DNA from 3 places in the Exiguobacterium sp. SH4S7 genome. Region 1 is predicted to be linked to each of the others. Evidence: riboswitches for the same ligand, from Rfam matches in the RefSeq annotation. Region 1 holds a riboswitch; each other region holds the start of a gene.
The links. A riboswitch is a leader RNA that binds a small molecule or an ion and turns the genes downstream of it on or off. The one in region 1 is predicted to bind S-adenosylmethionine.

Region 1 (5,607 bases):
CAAATGGACTCGATTGAACGAAAAGGCATTTATTTCACGTTTTCAGAAAGCATCGTCCTCATCATCTTTTTATTCTTTGATTTTGAGACGGCGCTCCTCGTCAACCAAATCGGACTTCTCGTCTTTCAGTTCGCCAACCTAAAACCGCGCGTCGCGCTCCGCCGCTTTCGGTTCACTTATCCTTGGAACGCGATCACGTCATTTTTAGAAATCGCCATCCCGGCAAGTGTTTACTTGGCCCTCGGAGGTGAAACTGGTCTTGGCTTCTATTCGCAGGATTCGTTCGTTCCGCTCGTCGGTCTGATCATTGCCATCATTTTGAACACGGTCGTCCAGAAGTATCAGGTCGGCTGGTGGTTCCGCGTCGATATCCCGGTCCGTGATTTTTTGAGCATCGCGTTTTACACATACATCGTCAGTTTGGTCTTCATCTTCGCCGCGTCGTTCTTCCGTGAGACGAACTTGCTCGTCGTCAGCAGCATCGCGGCCGCCCTCACGTTCTTTATTAAGCGGTTGATGATTCAAAAAGGGCGCCAAGACGCGTTCAAGTCATTGATCGAACAGTACGATGAAGCGAAAGAGGCCGTCTCCCTGTCTCAAAGCGAGGCCCAGGCGATTGAAGTGTTCTTGAGTCAATGTGAGCGCCTCAACCAATATGATAAAGGGTTTGTCGAGTTCGTCCTGTTCGACCGAACGCTCTATTTCGATTTGTTGACGCGACAGCCGATCGACCGTCCGCTCGTCTTCGACTTGATGGAAGCGCGCCATCCACACGCCAAGTCTGTCGATTATGAGATGCGCTTCGAATGGGACGCAGCGTTGTCAGATGCGTTTCATGACGATTACCACAGCTTCATCTCGGTCCAGTCAGAAGAGATTGACGGGATTCGCACACGTATCGTCATGATCGGTGAACACGTCTATGGCTATCCGCCCATCATTCAAAACGAGATGGTAAAACTGTTGAAATCGTTCAACCGAACGATCAGCCGATGCCACGAACGCGACCGCCTATACACGGAAAGCCGCACCGATAGCTTGACGCTGCTCGCCAATGCGCGCGCGTTCTACGAGTATGGGATTCAACAAATCTCGGACGGCTCGATGTACCCGATCTCGGTCGCGATGCTCGACATCGACTTCTTTAAAAAAATCAATGACACGCACGGTCACCAAGTCGGAGACAGCGTGCTCCAAGAGTTCGGGCGGCGAATCCGGCAAATGCTCCGGACCGATGACTTTGCGGCCCGTTACGGGGGCGAGGAGTTCATCTTGCTGCTCAATCATTGCGACGTCGACCAAGCCGTCGATATCGCCGAACGGATTCGGCAGAAGATTGAAGATAAGCCGTTCCGTGTCGATGGGGTCGATATTCCCGTGACCGCCTCGATCGGTGTCGATACGATTCAAGCGTTCGGCGACAAACGGCTTGATGATACGATTCGTAACGCTGACCGGGCCCTTTACGTCGGCGGCAAGTACGCCGGTCGTAACCGCGTCGCCCATTACAACTTTTTGACGACATGACTTCCCCCCGCGTCCACTGGCGCAGGGGGATTTCTGTTGACAACCCGATTTGAAACAGGTACGTTAGGAAACGTGTCTAACAACTACATCATGACGACTTTTTATCAAGAGAGACGGAGGGACTGGCCCTTAGATGTCTCGGCAGCGGGTAACCTGTGCCAAATCCAGCGAGCGTTCTGCTCGAAAGATGAAAAGGGTGTCTCTTACAGAGAGAGCCTTTTTCGGAAGGCTCTTTTTTTCTACTCTATGAAATGAGGTGAATCGATTGGAACAACCAACAGCTAACAAATGGGCACTCTTGCCCTTGCTCGTCTTCCTCGTCTTCTTCATCGGGGCGGGTATTTATTATGGCGACTTTTACAAGTTCCCGGTGCTGATCGCGGCGTTGATCGCTTTAATTGTCGCTGCGATGATGACGAAAGGAAGCGTCACTCAGACCGTTGAGCGCATCGCCCAAGGTGCCGGTAATCCAGGCATCTTGATCATGATATTCATCTTCCTGCTCGCCGGTGCGTTCTCGAGCGTCGCCGGTGCAATCGGTGCGATTGACGCGACGGTCAATGCGGCCTTGACGTTCCTGCCACCGTCACTCTTACTGAGCGGACTGTTCGTCATCGCCGCTTTCATCTCGATGGCGATGGGCACATCGACCGGTACGATTGCCGCGCTCGCCCCGATCGCGCTCGGCATCCATCAAGAGAGCGGGGTCAATATCGCGATCGCGGCCGCGGCCGTTGTCGGCGGGGCCATGTTCGGAGACAATTTGTCGTTCATCTCGGATACGACGATCGCCGCCGTCCGGACACAACGGACGAACATGCGCGACAAGTTCCGGACCAACTTTTGGATCGTGCTCCCGGCCGCAATCATCACGACCGTCCTGTTAGCCGTTCTCTCAAGCGGAGAGTCGACGATTGAAGTGGCCGCGTTCGAATGGTACAAGTTGATTCCGTATCTCGCCGTCATCGTCCTCGCCTTGACCGGACTGAACGTCATCCTCGTTTTGCTCGGCGGCATCGCGCTCGCTGGCATCATCGGGCTGATTGACGGAAGCTTGGCCGTCACGTCTTACGTCACGGCGATGGCCGACGGCATGATGGGCATGGCCGAGATCTCGCTCTTGACGTTATTCATGGGCGGACTCGTCGGACTCATCTCGCATAACGGTGGACTCACCTATTTACGAGACGCACTCACGTCACGGATTCAACGCCGGGCTGGTGCGGAATGGAGCATCGCCGGGCTCGTCAGTGCGACGAACGTCGCGACGGCGAACAATACGATCTCGATTCTCGTAGCAGGCCCGCTTGCCGCGAATATCGCCGATACGTATGACATCGAACGGAAAAAGTCAGCGAGCGTACTCGACATCTTCTCGTGCGGGGTACAAGGACTTCTGCCTTACGGGGCGCAGCTCCTCATCGCCGCCGAGTTGACGAACACGGCGTCCCCCGCCCTCGTCCCGTATATGTTCTATCCGTTCCTCCTGTTCATTTGCGGAGGCTTGGCGATCGTCTTCAACTTCCCACGTTTCAAAAAAACCAACTAAGCAAAAATCCTCGAAGGCGGTCGCCTTCGAGGATTTTTATGTTCTCGCTTCACGTTTACGTTTGAGCTCTTCGTTCCGTTTTTTGAAAGCGCGCCGTTTGAGAAGTTCTTCGAGACCCCGGCTGATCGCCCACAATACGAGCAAGAGCAAGCCGAGCATCGACAAGCGGAACGGGCTTTGGATGAACTCTTGCCACTGATCACCGATGACCGAGAAGATGACGACGACGAGCAGTTTCCCGAATCCGGCCGCCAATACGAACGTCCGGAGCGGCATTTGAATCAAGGCGAGTAAGTACGTGATCAAACTGACCGGGATGAACGGCAACGAATATAAGAATCCGAGCGAGATTGGACTCATATGGTTGATGCGATCGAGCCAATAGACACCCTGTTTATGTTTTTCGAGCCAACGCGTCATCGGTTTGCGGAACACGTATCGGACGGCGGCGAACACGAGGAGCGTCCCTGCCAAACTGCCGATCCACGATAAGAGCACACCGAGCCAGAAGCCATACGTGGCCGCGTTCGCCGAGATGATCAAGACGAGCGGGAGGAACGGGAAAATCGCTTCCAGGAACGGGGCCCCGAGTCCAGCCCAAGGACCTCCCGGCAGTCCTTGGAGCCATTCGATGATGTTCAATATATATTGTTGGAGTGATGTGAGCATTTCAGTTTCCACCTTCGGCTTTCGTTACTACCTTTTACCCGAATTCGTTCAAGAGGACGCATCCCCCTGCCCTCCTCAAAAAAAAATAAAAAGTATTTGCGAAATTTCACTGTGATATCTATCATATAATAATGGACTTGTGGTTGCAGGCAAGTTCATTCGTCGAACGACACAACCCAACGTTCGTTTTCCTGCAAAAAACTGAACACAGGGGAGCAATAACATGGAAACAAAACCAATGCGGGTCTTACTGTACTATAAGTACGTCAACATCGAGGACCCAGAAACACTGACACAACAACACCTCAAGTATTGTAAGGACCTCGGGATCAAAGGACGTATCTTGATTTCTTCCGAAGGAATCAACGGGACGTGCTCGGGCACTTGGGAACAAACCGAACAGTACATGAACGACTTGAAAGCCGATCCATACTTCAGCGACATCGAGTTCAAAATCGATGAAGTCGAAGAGCATGCTTTCAAGAAAATCTTTGTCCGTCACAAACAAGAGCTCGTGACGTGGCGCTTTGATGGCGAGTTCGACGTGCCTAAACAACACGGTGCGTATCTCGAACCGGAAGAATGGAAAGAGATGATGAATCGCGATGATGTCGTCATCCTCGACGTTCGTAACAACTACGAGTACGATCTTGGTCACTTCAAAAATGCGATCAAAATCGACGTAGAGGCTTCTCGTTACATGCCAGACTGGCTCGAGGAGAACAAAGACCTCTACGAAGGGAAAACACTTCTCACGTACTGTACCGGAGGCGTCCGTTGCGAGAAATTTACCGCATATATGCGTGACCAAGGTCACGACAACATCTTCCATTTAAAAGGCGGCGTCGCCATGTACGGCAAGGACGAAGCGACGCAAGGTGAAAACTGGGACGGCGAGCTTTACGTCTTTGACGAGCGCATCAACGTCCCGGTCAACACGGTCAATCCGTCAGTCGTTTCAGCATGTATGCACTGCGGAACGAAGACGGTCCGTTACGTTAATTGTGCCAACCCGGTATGTAACGCCCAACACTTCTGTTGTGAAGAGTGTGAGCCGAAACAGATGCGTTCATGCTCGAAAGAGTGTCAGGAGCATCCACGCAACCGCTTTATCATCGAGAACATCGCGGAAAAACTTCAAGAGACTGAAGGCGTCGTCGGGTAACAAAAATCGACCGAATAGCGTCGCGGGCAAATGCCCGCGACGCTATTTTTGACAGAAACTTTACGTCTAGCGCGGCATGGAATCGGGTATAGTGTAGATACTATTGTCAGACAGGAAGTGACTGAATTGCTCTTTAACGAACCGTTACTCGCCGCAATACTGGCCTGGTTTATCGCCCAGGCGGCCAAACTTGTGACCGAACTCATTCGAACACGTGACTTTGAACTTGAAATCATGTTCGCCTCAGGCGGAATGCCAAGCTCCCACACCTCGACCGTCGTCGCGCTCGCGACCGCGATCGGCCGGGCTGAAGGCCTCGACTCAAGCATGTTCGCCCTCGCGCTCACGTTCGCGACGATCGTCATGTACGACGCGACCGGCGTCCGTCAAGCCGTTGGTTTCCAAGCCCGTCTATTGAACGACTATTTTAAAGGGATCAAGCACGACACGCCGATCTTGAACGAACTCGTCGGCCATACACCGTACCAAGTCATCGTCGGCGCATTGCTTGGCCTCGTCGTCGGACTATTTTTCCCAATGTAAAACGATACACATGTCCAGGCATGTCGGTCCCCTCTCAAAAACTGTCCATCTTTTTGTGAACTTTCACAACAGAGACGGTATAGTGATAGAGAGGAGGAATCGACATGCCTTTTTTACAGAAATCATATGAATCACTCGACACGCTTGCCGAAGC
Region 2 (5,607 bases), on a different contig from region 1:
TCAACGTCCGACACTGGAGACGGCCGCCTTCCTCATCGTCGGCTGGGTCGGTGTGAAGTTGACGGTACTCGTCCTCGAACACCCTGGCTTCAAGGAATTGATTGCCGGTACACCGTTCGCGTTCATGGGTCTTCCAGACGGTTTCGTCCACTCGTTAGGTTGGACACTGTTCTTCTGGTCGGTCATGGTTGGGATTGCTGTTTGGGGTTGGTTCTCTTCCAAACCGACAGCGGTCAAGCATTAAAAAAAATCCTGTCTTTCGCGTATGCGGAAGGCAGGATTTTTTGTTAGGCAGTCACGTCTTGCTTCTCGTAGATCGGCACCCAGCCTTCTGTTGTCACGAAGATGCGGACGGCGACGACTTGGCGGTCGTCTTGGAGCGTGAAGTAGTGGCGCGTGTTCACCGGGACCGAAATCAAATCGCCCGGATTGAGTTCGATGTTGAAGTAGCCACGTTCGGCGTCGTCGATGGCGAAGATGCCGTGCCCGCTGACGATGAAGCGGACCTCGTCGTCCGTATGATGGTGTTCCTTTTGGAAGTTGACAAGCAGTTCGTCCAAGTTCGGTGTCGCGTCAGACAGCGAGATGACGTCGGCCGTTTGATAGCCGCGGCGCTCCGACACGTCTTGAATCTCGTCACGGAACGTTGCGAGGATGGCTTGCTTGTCGTCGTCCGTCAGTTCGTAGTTTTCTTGAAGCGCGATCGGAAGTTTAGCGATGTCCCACTGCTCATACAGGATACCACGCGATTCTAAAAATACGTTCACTTCAGTTTGGTCGACGAGACGCTCTTCAGTTTGTTGAAAATAGACAGTTGCCATAGATAGTTCCTCCTTATGAATGGACGCCTAAGGCGCGTAGTTTTAGCGTGTAGCTGAACAAAAATTCGTATGCTTCTAAATAGCGCTTCGCCGCAGCCGGCGTCTCGCCCCAGACCGTGATGCCGTGATTACGGATGAGGACGGCACCGGCGCTTGAATGGACGTGAGGCGCGAAGGCGGCCGCGAGCGTCGGGATGTCGGCATGATTGTCGATGATTGGGACCCGGACGACCGCGTCCTCTTCCCAATACCCGAGTGCCTTGATGATCTCTTGCCCCGTGAAGACGACCTCACCGTTCACGGCATGGAGCTCGGAGATGACGTTGTTGTCGACCGTATGTACGTGGAGTGAACACGCCGCCGCGGTCTTGTTGAACACCTCGACGTGTAACAGCGTCTCAGCGGACGGTTTACCAGTTTGTTCGCCAAGTAACCTGCCGGCCGCGTCGACGAGGACGAAATCGTCCGCGGTCCGTTTTCGTTTATCGCGTCCGCTCGCCGTGACGAGGAAGGTCAGCGGGTCGTCGGAGACACGAATCGCCAAATTGCCACTCGTTCCGGGGAACCAGTCGCGCGCGGCGAGTTCGTCTTTAATGTCGGCGAGTTCAAGCCAACGTGCGGTCACGCTCATACGTGCACCTCCTTCATGTGATGGGTGATGTCGTCGAACGTCTCGAACGGGGCGTAGGCGATGCCTTCTGCTTCACAGAGCGTGATGAGTTGCCCACGGGCGTAGACGAAATCGGCCCGTTTGGCGATCTCGAAGTCGGTCACCGAGTCACCGATGACGATCAAGCGATCAACGGGATCGACGATCGTCCGGGCGATTGTCGGTTTGCAGCAACCACAATCATTCGTGCAATGCGCGTCACAGGCGTAGGGCCAGTCGACGCGTACCGTCTCGCCTGAGAAGTCGGCGACGTTACAGTAGATGTGGTCCGGCGCGACGTGGTCTTGCAAGATCGGGTGCACGAAAAAGTCCATGCCGCCGCTGACGACGTCGAACTTCCAGCCATGTTCTCGGATCTCTTCCAAAAATGCTGGGAAACCTGGGCGCAAGGTGATGCGGTCCAGCAAGTAGTCACGGTACGCCGAAGCGTCAGCGCTCGGCAACAGCTGGAACATCTGCCCGACCCCGGAGCGGATCGAGATGTCTTGAGCGAGCACATCGTCTTTGAGCGCGTGCCATTCGGGCGGTGCGAACGCCCGCATCAAAGCGATGATGTTGTCCTCGGCCGTGATCGTCCCATCGAAGTCACACAAGATGTGAATCGTCATTGTTTTGACCACGCCTTTAACGCGGCCTCGAGCTCGTTCGTCTGGCTCGCCACGCCCAATACTTGCTCAATCGCTTGTCGGAACGCCCGGGCCCCGGCGGCCGCGCCGTCTGGGTGACCGTGGATGCCGCCGCCGGCGTTGATGACGACGTCTGTGCCGAAATCACGGATGATGTCCGGGACGAGCCCCGGATGGATGCCGGCCGACGGGACCGGTAGAATCGGCTTCGCCCAGTGCGGCCGAGCACTGCTATCCCGAATCGCGAACGCCTCATCGGATGGTGTCGCAAGTGAACCGTATGGGGACGGGAACAGCGTCAAGTCGGCCCCCGCGAGGCGGATCAATTTTCCGAGCAAGAGCGAGTGGCTGATCGAGCCGGTCAAGGCGCCGGCGAACGCCGGGTGCGCCAAAATCGGGACGTTAATTGTTGGATCGCTCGCGAGTTCGCGGAGTGTGTCGAGCCCGTATGTATAGACGTTGAACAACAGTGCCGTCGCGCCCGCCTCGATCAAGCGGAGCGCTTGGTCACGCAGCCCGAACACCGGACCGCTGAGCGTGATGGCATAGAGCGAACGTTTCCCGGTCGTTTCGAACTGTTCTTGGATGACGGCCGCTCCGATTTTAGCTCGTTCAAGCGACGGAGTGAGCGGGTTGTCGTATAGGATTTCATCATCTTTGACGATGTCGATGCCGCCGGCGAGCTGGTCTCGAAGTTGCTGTTCTAAGAAGCGTAAATCACGGCCGATGATCCCTTTAAAGATGCTCATGACGAGCGGGCGATCATGGACGTCGAGCAACTCACGAACGCCTTGAACACCGAACTTTGCTCCGGGGAATTCAGATGCAAGCGTTTCGGGTAACGTTAAGTCGATCAAGCGTACCGAGTCATCGAGCGATAATTTCCCGAACGTCGTCGTCAAGATGGATGAGAAGTCGGGCGTGACGTTATGGAGCGGATAACGGATTGTGAAGCGGCTCGTCGTTTCCGTATGCGTCGTTGAGACGATCTCGCCCCGATACGCCTTTAATTGTTCTTGCTCTAGGTGAGGCAGTTCCGTCCACGTGCCGACGGTCAGTTCGAGGGCGATTTTCTCGGCGACAGTCGCGACGCGGTCCGTCCGGCTGATTTCATATGTGGCAGTAATACTCATGTTCGTTCCTCCTTCCGGTCAAACAAAAAATGACCCCATGCCGAGGCAAGAGGTCATCATAAAAAAATGAACTCTTATCTCTCAGCTTACGCTGCAAGAATTAGCACCGTGCCCAATCGGGTCGGTTGCTGCGACATCATCGGGCTTGTCCCCTCCGTCTGCTCTTGATAAGAATGTATTTTGAAGTTGTGAAATTTAATTGAATTTTGTCACACAATATCCGGTTCGTCAATTCCTTTTTTTGAGAAAAAAAGTTTGAGTTCGTTGTTACCATATATGCATAAAAAAAGTGACCGTTGCTCCAGCAAATTGCCGTTGACAAAGGTGGGGTCGAGTCCGTATTATTCATCACAACAAGTTCACACAATCGAATACGACACTCTTATCGCGAGTTGGCAGAGGGAATTGGCCCGATGACGCCGCAGCAACCGACCAGTAGGCACGGTGCTACATCCACCAGACATACGTCTGACAGATGAGAGGAACAACCGTTACGGCTGTGCCTCTTTCTCGCGGAGAAAGGGGCTTTTTTTGTGGGGAATATACCGAAAGGGGAAACAGACATGGCTTATCAACCATTTACAGAACAGACAGTCGTCGAGCACGTCAGAACGTTAGGGTTACTCGAAGATGGGGGCATCGCGCATTGCGAGGAGATCGGGGACGGCAACTTGAACCTCGTCTTCCGCATCCGTCAAGGCGAAACGAGCCTCATCGTCAAGCAGGCGCTACCGTATGCGAAAGTCGTCGGCGAGAGTTGGCCGCTCACACTTGAACGGGCGTGGATCGAGCAGCTCGCGTTGCGCGAATTCGCCAGCGTCGTCCCGCGTTTCGTCCCGGTCGTTCTCGGCAGTGACCGGACGCTCGCCTACACGATTTTAGAAGACTTGTCCGACTTTGATATCGTCCGGACGGGCTATTTGGAAGGGAAAACGTATCCTGAACTTGCCCGTCACATCGGTGAGTTTTTAGGACAGACGTTGTTTGAGACGTCCGACTATGCGGCCGGCCCGATTGAGAAGAAGCGGAAAGAACGGGATTATTACAACCCGGAACTATGCGATATCACTGAAAAACTGATCTTCACCGATCCGTACAAAGATGCCGAATCGAACAACATCGAAACCGCGCTCCGTCAGGACGTCGAAGCGCTTTGGCGTGACCAGAAATTGAAAGTGGAGGTCACGAAACTGAAAGTCGGTTTCGTCACGAAACACGACGCGCTCTTGCACGGGGACTTACATACAGGCAGCATCTTCGCGACGCAACAAGAGACGAAAGTCATCGATCCGGAGTTCGCTTTTTATGGACCGTTCGGCTTTGACATCGGGCAAATCGTCGCCCATTTGACGCTATCGACGTTCCATGACCCACTCAAACGGTTCGAACGGTTCACGGACGTATTGACGGTATGGGAGACGTTTGAGAAGACGTTCCGGACGAAGTTTGAGACGGCGGTCGAACCGTTCAACACGGACGGATTCGTCGATGAGCTACTTCAAACCATCTTTAGCGACACGATCGGCTATGCCGGATGCGAACTGATTCGCCGCGCCATCGGCCTCGCAGGAGTCAATGACCTCGAGACGTTACCGGAAACGGTCCGGCTCGAGCGGAAACGGGAAGCGCTCACGCTCGGCACGACGCTCATTAAACAGCGCCACGATATCCGTTCGATCGATGATTTAGTGACGCTGTTAGCGGGGGTACGCGTATGACAGTCCAAAACATTCGCTTCGACCCGAACCGGGACGAGCTCGTCATTTTAGACCAAACGTTACTGCCCCATGAGGAGCGGTACGTGACGATCGCGACGCTCGAACAGGCGGAGCACGCCATCGAGACGTTACAAGTCCGAGGCGCGCCGGCCATCGCCTATTTCGGCGCATTCGTGCTCGCGAAAGAAGCGGTCCGGCTTCAAGATGACCCGGACTTCACACGCCGGCTCGACCTCGTCGGCCGTCGGTTGATCGCGACCCGTCCGACGGCGGTCAATCTGCAAAACGTGATCGAGTCGCTTCTCGGATTCAACGTCGGAGACGACTTTGAAAGGATCGCGACTGACATCAAACATCGGGCCATCGCGCTGTTCGAGCGAGACGTCGACACGTATCGGGCCATCGGGGAGCATGCGCTCACGGTGCTGCCAGCAGGGGGGAACGTCTTAACGATCTGTAACGCCGGGGCGATCGCGACGTCGCGTTACGGGACTGCGCTCGCTCCGTTTTACGTCGGGAAAGAGCGAGGTATCGCGTTTAACGTCTTCGCTTGTGAGACGCGGCCGCTCCTCCAAGGGGCACGCCTGACCGTCTGGGAACTCGACCAGGCCGACATCGACGTCACGCTCATCACCGACA
Region 3 (5,607 bases), on a different contig from region 1:
GTGATACATTTTATCGGGATAAGATTCTGCTTGTTGATTTCTGAAATTCCGACTAACGGGACTCCGAAATCAAGCTCACGTTCATCCCACCACTAAAGGAGTGGGCTTTCTCGTTCGCAAATTCTGTAATAAAAATTTCTCGAACAGGGAGGGGTGGCCGGACGCGGTCAGCCCTTTCTTTTTCGTTTGATCAGAACGTACAATGAGGAAAAGGAGGAATGTTTATGAGACGAGATCAACTGTTGGAACGAATGGAACGAATCGGGCGTTTGGTCGCGAAACAAGAAGGGGCGCTGATGCTGCTCGCCCTCGGTTCGATTGGCCTCGAGACCGAGCGGCTCGACGACTACTCCGACCTCGATTTCTTTTTGATCGTCGAGGAAGGACGAAAAACCCGCTTCATCGACAACTTGGACTGGCTCGAGGTTGAACCGATCGCTTACCAATTCCAAAACACGAAAGACGGCCACAAGATCATGTACGCGGACGGTATTTACGGGGAGTTCGCCGTGTTCGAACTGTTCGAGATGCCACACATCGCCTATACCCCGGGACGGATCGTCTGGAAACGGGATGAAGCGCTCGAATCGTTTGCGACGCCTAAGCTCGTCACGGACGTCCCAGACGCAGCGTATTGCTACGAAGAGGCGCTGACGAACCTGTACGTCGGTCTGCTCCGTGAACGACGCGGAGAGCGTCTCGCCGGCTTCGAACTCATCCAAGTCGCGGCCGTCAACAACGTATTGAAAGCACATGGAGAGACGGGCGACCCGTTCAATCCGACGCGCCGGGTCGAGGCACGGCACCCGGAGCTCGTCGCCGGGCTCAACGAGTGGCTGCCAGGTTACGGCAAGTCGGCCGAAGCGGCCGCGGCGATGTTGCGCTATATCGAAACAAGACATCCGGTCAACGCGACGTTGAAGCGAGAGATCGAACGCTTGCTCGAGGCGTGATTTGCGGGAATGGAGTATGCTACAGTAAAACAAGAGGTGATAAATATGGTGACACTATATGGCTATCCGCCATGCAGTACGTGTAAGAAGGCAGAGAAATGGTTGAAGGAGAACGACGTCGCGTATACATACGTTCATATCGTCGAGGCGACACCGTCAAAAGATGAACTCACGTCGATCTGGCAACAGTCAGGGCTACCGCTCAAAAAGTTTTTCAATACGAGCGGGCAAGTGTACCGCAACGAAGGCATTAAAGATAAGCTCCCGAATTTGTCAGAAGACGAACAAATCGAGCTTTTAGTCAGCAATGGTATGCTTTTAAAGCGTCCAATCGTCACGGACGGTCAAAAATCGACGGTCGGTTTTTCAGAAAAGTCATTTACAGACGTTTGGGGCTAAGTGCTATAATACACATGTGAGTCTAATTTATTTGAGGGGGAAGTCATGATGAGCAAAGTACCTGCAAATCTACGTTATTCAAAAGAACACGAATGGGTTGAAGTGAACGGAAGCGTTGCCCGCATCGGGATCACGGATTTCGCACAAAGCGAACTAGGGGACATCGTGTTTGTGGAACTTCCTGAAGTCGGCGGCACGATTTTGCTCGACGAGCCGTTCGGTTCGGTCGAATCGGTCAAGACGGTGTCTGAACTGTACGCACCGATCTCTGGGAAGATCACGGCGGTGAATGAATCACTCGCGGATTCGCCGGAACTCGTCAACGAAGCACCGTTCGAAGGCGCATGGATGATCGAAGTCGAGTTGAACGATTCAACGGACGTCGACAAACTCATGTCAGCCGAAGAATATGAAGCGATGATTCAAGGCTAACAAAAATCCCGGTTTCTCTTTATGAGAAGCCGGGATTTTTTGATTTAGTCGAAGTCGAGGCGGTAATGTTCAGGCTGGATGAGTGATGTCCGGTTGAACAGTCGGTAGAAGACAATCCCGAGCGTCACCGGAATGAGGCCGAACAAGACGATGACGAGCATGACGTTCCAGAGCGCGAATCCGCCTGGCATCAAGTGCAGGGCGTTGACTGGTCCGATGAGCCCGGAGACGCCGAAGCCGGCGCTGATCGGTGTCCCCTCGATACGGAGGATACCGGCGAGCGCACCGAGAATGGCCGCGTTCGCGAGCACCGGCAGCATCATGATCGGACGGCGGACGAAGTTCGCCATTTGAATTTTCGGTGAGCCGAGGAAGTGAGCGATTGATGTCCCGGTGGCATTCATCTGCCATCCGGCGATGGCGAGACCGAAGCCGGCCGCGACGACACCGAGGTTGGCGGCCCCGGCGGCAACACCGGACAGGCTGATCGCCGTCGCAATCCCGACCGTCGAGATCGGAGAGACGATGATGAGCGAGAAAGCCATCGCGATCAACATACCCATCATAATCGGCTGGAGTTCAGTCATCGTCATGATGATGGTGCCGATGTACGTCGTGATCTGTGAGATATAAGTGAGGAGGAATGTACCAATCCCTCCGGCGACGACGATGACCGTCATCGGTAAAACGAGGACGGTGTACGTCTTTAAGCGTGGCGACAGCTGCATGACCATATATGTCGCAAGTGCGGCCGTCACGCCGGCCGTGATGACGTCACCGATTCCGGCCATGAGGAACGCACCTTCCTCGATGCGGATGGCGCCGCTCCCGACCTGGGTCGCAATGCCGATCGTGCCGGCCTCGAGCGCAGAACGTCTGAACTGCATGGCGACGGCTACACCGATGATGACGGGTAAGAGGCGCATCGCGATCGTCGTCGCATCTAAGATGAACTGTAAAGACGGAAAATACGGTAAGATGGCTTTCGTTAATTCACCGAGCAATGCGCTCGGGATGAGGGCGATTAAAATAGCGAGACTGAGTCCGTTCAATACGTTCATCAAAAATTGTTTGCCTGTCAGTTTCGTTTGTTCCGTCATGAGTCGATTCACCTGTCCTTTTCTACGTATACGCTGTTATGTACGAAAGCGTTAAAGTTAATGACCATACTATGCCTCTTTTCGTGAAGCGTCAACAGGAAATGTTGAACGATTCAGAAAATTCGTGGGGTGAGCACAACTTTTGAACAGATCGGCTCACATTCATATACTTATAAAAGAGGTGAGAACAATGATTACAGACGGATTGTTATATATATACGCCCCGATGTGTGGAACATGCGCTGTGGCCGAGCGGATGCTCGCCGTCGTCGAAGCGGTCGACCCGACACTCGCGATTGACAAGCAGGACGCCAACTTTATCCCGCAAGAGTTAGAAGCGTATCAAGTCATGAGCGTACCGGCGCTGTTAAAGCTTAAAGACGGCCAAGTCGAAGACCGATTATATGCGTTTCAAAACGTGCAGCACGTCCTATCTTTCGTTAAATGAGATAGGATGATTAGAATAATCAGAAAATTTTAAATAATCAGTTGACACAGAAAGTTCACGAATGGTATATTCATTACAACATCTTACTTGAACACAATATAGGACGAGATTCTCCAGCCATCAAGACGTTTTAGAACAGCCGGTGCATCACTTTACGCGACTTTTAGGTGGACCTTCCCTTCGATTGTCCCCCAAAAAAATCAAGCGCAGGGACACCTACCGCGTAACCGCATGGTACGTTCTAAGGCCGAGTGATGGATGGCTTGAATCCCCCATATAAGGATGAACACTCTGATCGGGCAAAAGAGTTTCATCTATGGGTTGTCCTTCCGTGACTCAAGGTGCTACGTTCTGTGTCATCCTCGGATGGCACCTTTTTTTGATTTTTCGCACAAAATAGTTTGACATGAAAATAATGTGTCGCTATTATAAAGCTAATCGAATAAACAACACTCTTATCAAGAGAGGCTGAGGGACTGGCCCTATGACGCCCAGCAACCGCGGAGCAATCCGAAATGGTGCTAATTCCAGCAAGGTGAGAACCTTGGAAGATGAGAGCAATCGTTGTCCGTACCGATAAAGTACGCACGTTTGCTCAAACGTGTGTACTTTTTTTGTTGTCAGGAGGGAAAGGTATTGATTCAATTACGTAATGTGGCCAAATGGTTCGACACGAAGAACGGTCGAGTCCAGGCGGTCGATGATGTGTCGCTCACAATCGAGAGCGGCGAAATTTTTGGAATAATCGGATATTCAGGGGCGGGGAAGTCGACGCTCATCCGTCTGCTCAACCGACTCGAGTCACCGTCAAGCGGTGAAATCGTCGTCGCAGGGAGCGAGCTGACGAAGCTCACTCCGAAAGAACTGCGTGGGGTGCGCAAAAACGTCTCGATGGTATTCCAACACTTCAACTTATTATGGTCGCGCACGGTCGCTGAGAACATCAGCTTCCCGCTCGAACTGATCGGGGTACCGGCCAGTGAACGTAAACGCCGCGTCCAAGAGCTCGTCGATCTCGTCGGTCTCGCCGGACGTGAAGACAGCTATCCGTCGCAACTATCGGGCGGTCAAAAACAGCGAGTCGGGATTGCCCGCGCGCTCGCTACAAATCCAGACGTGCTCCTCTGCGATGAAGCGACGAGCGCACTCGACCCGAAGACGACCGATTCGATTCTCGAACTGCTCGTCAGCATCAATAAGAAACTCGGACTGACGATCGTCCTCATCACCCATGAGATGCACGTCATCCAAAAAATCTGTCATCGCGTCGCCGTCATGGAGGCAGGGAAAGTCGTCGAGACCGGCCAAGTCGCGGACGTGTTCCAACATCCGGAACAGCCGATCACGAAAGAGTTCGTCAAACAGATCGGTGCCGTCGACGACATGTCGCTCACGTTCGAGCATTTGAAAGCACGTTATCCGAGTGGCCAAATCGTCAAACTCAAGTTCTTGAACGAGACGGCCGAACAGCCGATTTTATCGGAAGTGTTGAAACAGCACGACATCGGCTTCAACATCATCGGCGGTAACGTGACGCAGTCGCAAGTCGGCGCGCTCGGGACGCTATTCATCCAATTGATCGGAGAGCCGGCTGAAGTCGAGCGGGCCATCGCCTCAATCCGATCGCAGGCAGTGGAAGTGGAGGTAGAAAGCGATGTTTCCTAATGTAGATTGGCAAGTCATGCTCGAACAGACGTGGGAGACGCTCTATATGACGCTCGTCGCAGGAGCCGCGACATTCGTCATCGGTCTCGCCCTCGGCATGCTCTTATATGTCACGAACGAACCGCTCATGATGAAGAATCGTCCGATTTACACGATCATCAGTGCGGTCGTCAACGTGTTCCGCTCGATCCCGTTCATTATTTTGATCATCTTGCTCATTCCGTTCACGCTCCTTCTCGTTGGAACGATGCTCGGTTCGACGGCGGCGCTCCCGGCGCTCATCATCGGTGCGGCCCCGTTTTATGCACGGATGGTCGAGCTCGCACTCCGCGAAGTCGATCGCGGTGTCATCGAGGCGGCCGAGTCGATGGGCGCGACGAAATGGCAGATCGTCTATAAAGTGTTGTTCCCGGAAGCACTCCCGGCCATCGTGTCAGGCATCACCGTGACGATCGTCGCCATCGTCGGTTACACGGCCATGGCCGGAGTCGTCGGCGGTGGTGGTCTCGGGAACTTAGCGTTCCTCGAAGGGTTCCAGCGTTCACAAAGCGACGTCACGTTCGTCGCGACCGTATTGATCTTAGTCATCGTCTTCGTCGTTCAGTTCATC

Region 2: another riboswitch for S-adenosylmethionine. It lies ahead of mtnK (S-methyl-5-thioribose kinase); the one in region 1 lies ahead of EVJ29_RS12110 (Na+/H+ antiporter NhaC family protein).
Region 3: another riboswitch for S-adenosylmethionine. It lies ahead of EVJ29_RS01690 (methionine ABC transporter ATP-binding protein); the one in region 1 lies ahead of EVJ29_RS12110 (Na+/H+ antiporter NhaC family protein).

The regions. Positions count from the first base shown of each region.
Region 1 is NZ_SJUT01000006.1:168,463-174,069, reverse strand. Features, by position in the region: gene EVJ29_RS12115 (GGDEF domain-containing protein) at 1-1,527, shown strand, start outside; SAM riboswitch class I at 1,626-1,721, shown strand; gene EVJ29_RS12110 (Na+/H+ antiporter NhaC family protein) at 1,793-3,076, shown strand; gene EVJ29_RS12105 (TVP38/TMEM64 family protein) at 3,113-3,745, opposite strand; gene trhO (oxygen-dependent tRNA uridine(34) hydroxylase TrhO) at 3,969-4,910, shown strand; gene EVJ29_RS12095 (divergent PAP2 family protein) at 5,028-5,453, shown strand; gene EVJ29_RS12090 (PucR family transcriptional regulator) at 5,558-5,607, shown strand, end outside.
Region 2 is NZ_SJUT01000003.1:273,951-279,557, reverse strand. Features, by position in the region: gene EVJ29_RS08170 (TerC family protein) at 1-244, shown strand, start outside; gene EVJ29_RS08165 (cupin domain-containing protein) at 288-821, opposite strand; gene EVJ29_RS08160 (methylthioribulose 1-phosphate dehydratase) at 835-1,452, opposite strand; gene EVJ29_RS08155 (2-hydroxy-3-keto-5-methylthiopentenyl-1-phosphate phosphatase) at 1,449-2,099, opposite strand; gene EVJ29_RS08150 (2,3-diketo-5-methylthiopentyl-1-phosphate enolase) at 2,096-3,250, opposite strand; SAM riboswitch class I at 3,322-3,424, opposite strand; SAM riboswitch class I at 3,630-3,732, shown strand; gene mtnK (S-methyl-5-thioribose kinase) at 3,814-4,968, shown strand; gene mtnA (S-methyl-5-thioribose-1-phosphate isomerase) at 4,965-5,607, shown strand, end outside.
Region 3 is NZ_SJUT01000001.1:338,991-344,597, forward strand. Features, by position in the region: gene EVJ29_RS01665 (hypothetical protein) at 225-953, shown strand; gene EVJ29_RS01670 (arsenate reductase family protein) at 999-1,352, shown strand; gene gcvH (glycine cleavage system protein GcvH) at 1,401-1,784, shown strand; gene EVJ29_RS01680 (PTS transporter subunit IIC) at 1,829-2,884, opposite strand; gene EVJ29_RS01685 (thioredoxin family protein) at 3,075-3,332, shown strand; SAM riboswitch class I at 3,785-3,890, shown strand; gene EVJ29_RS01690 (methionine ABC transporter ATP-binding protein) at 3,969-4,997, shown strand; gene EVJ29_RS01695 (methionine ABC transporter permease) at 4,987-5,607, shown strand, end outside.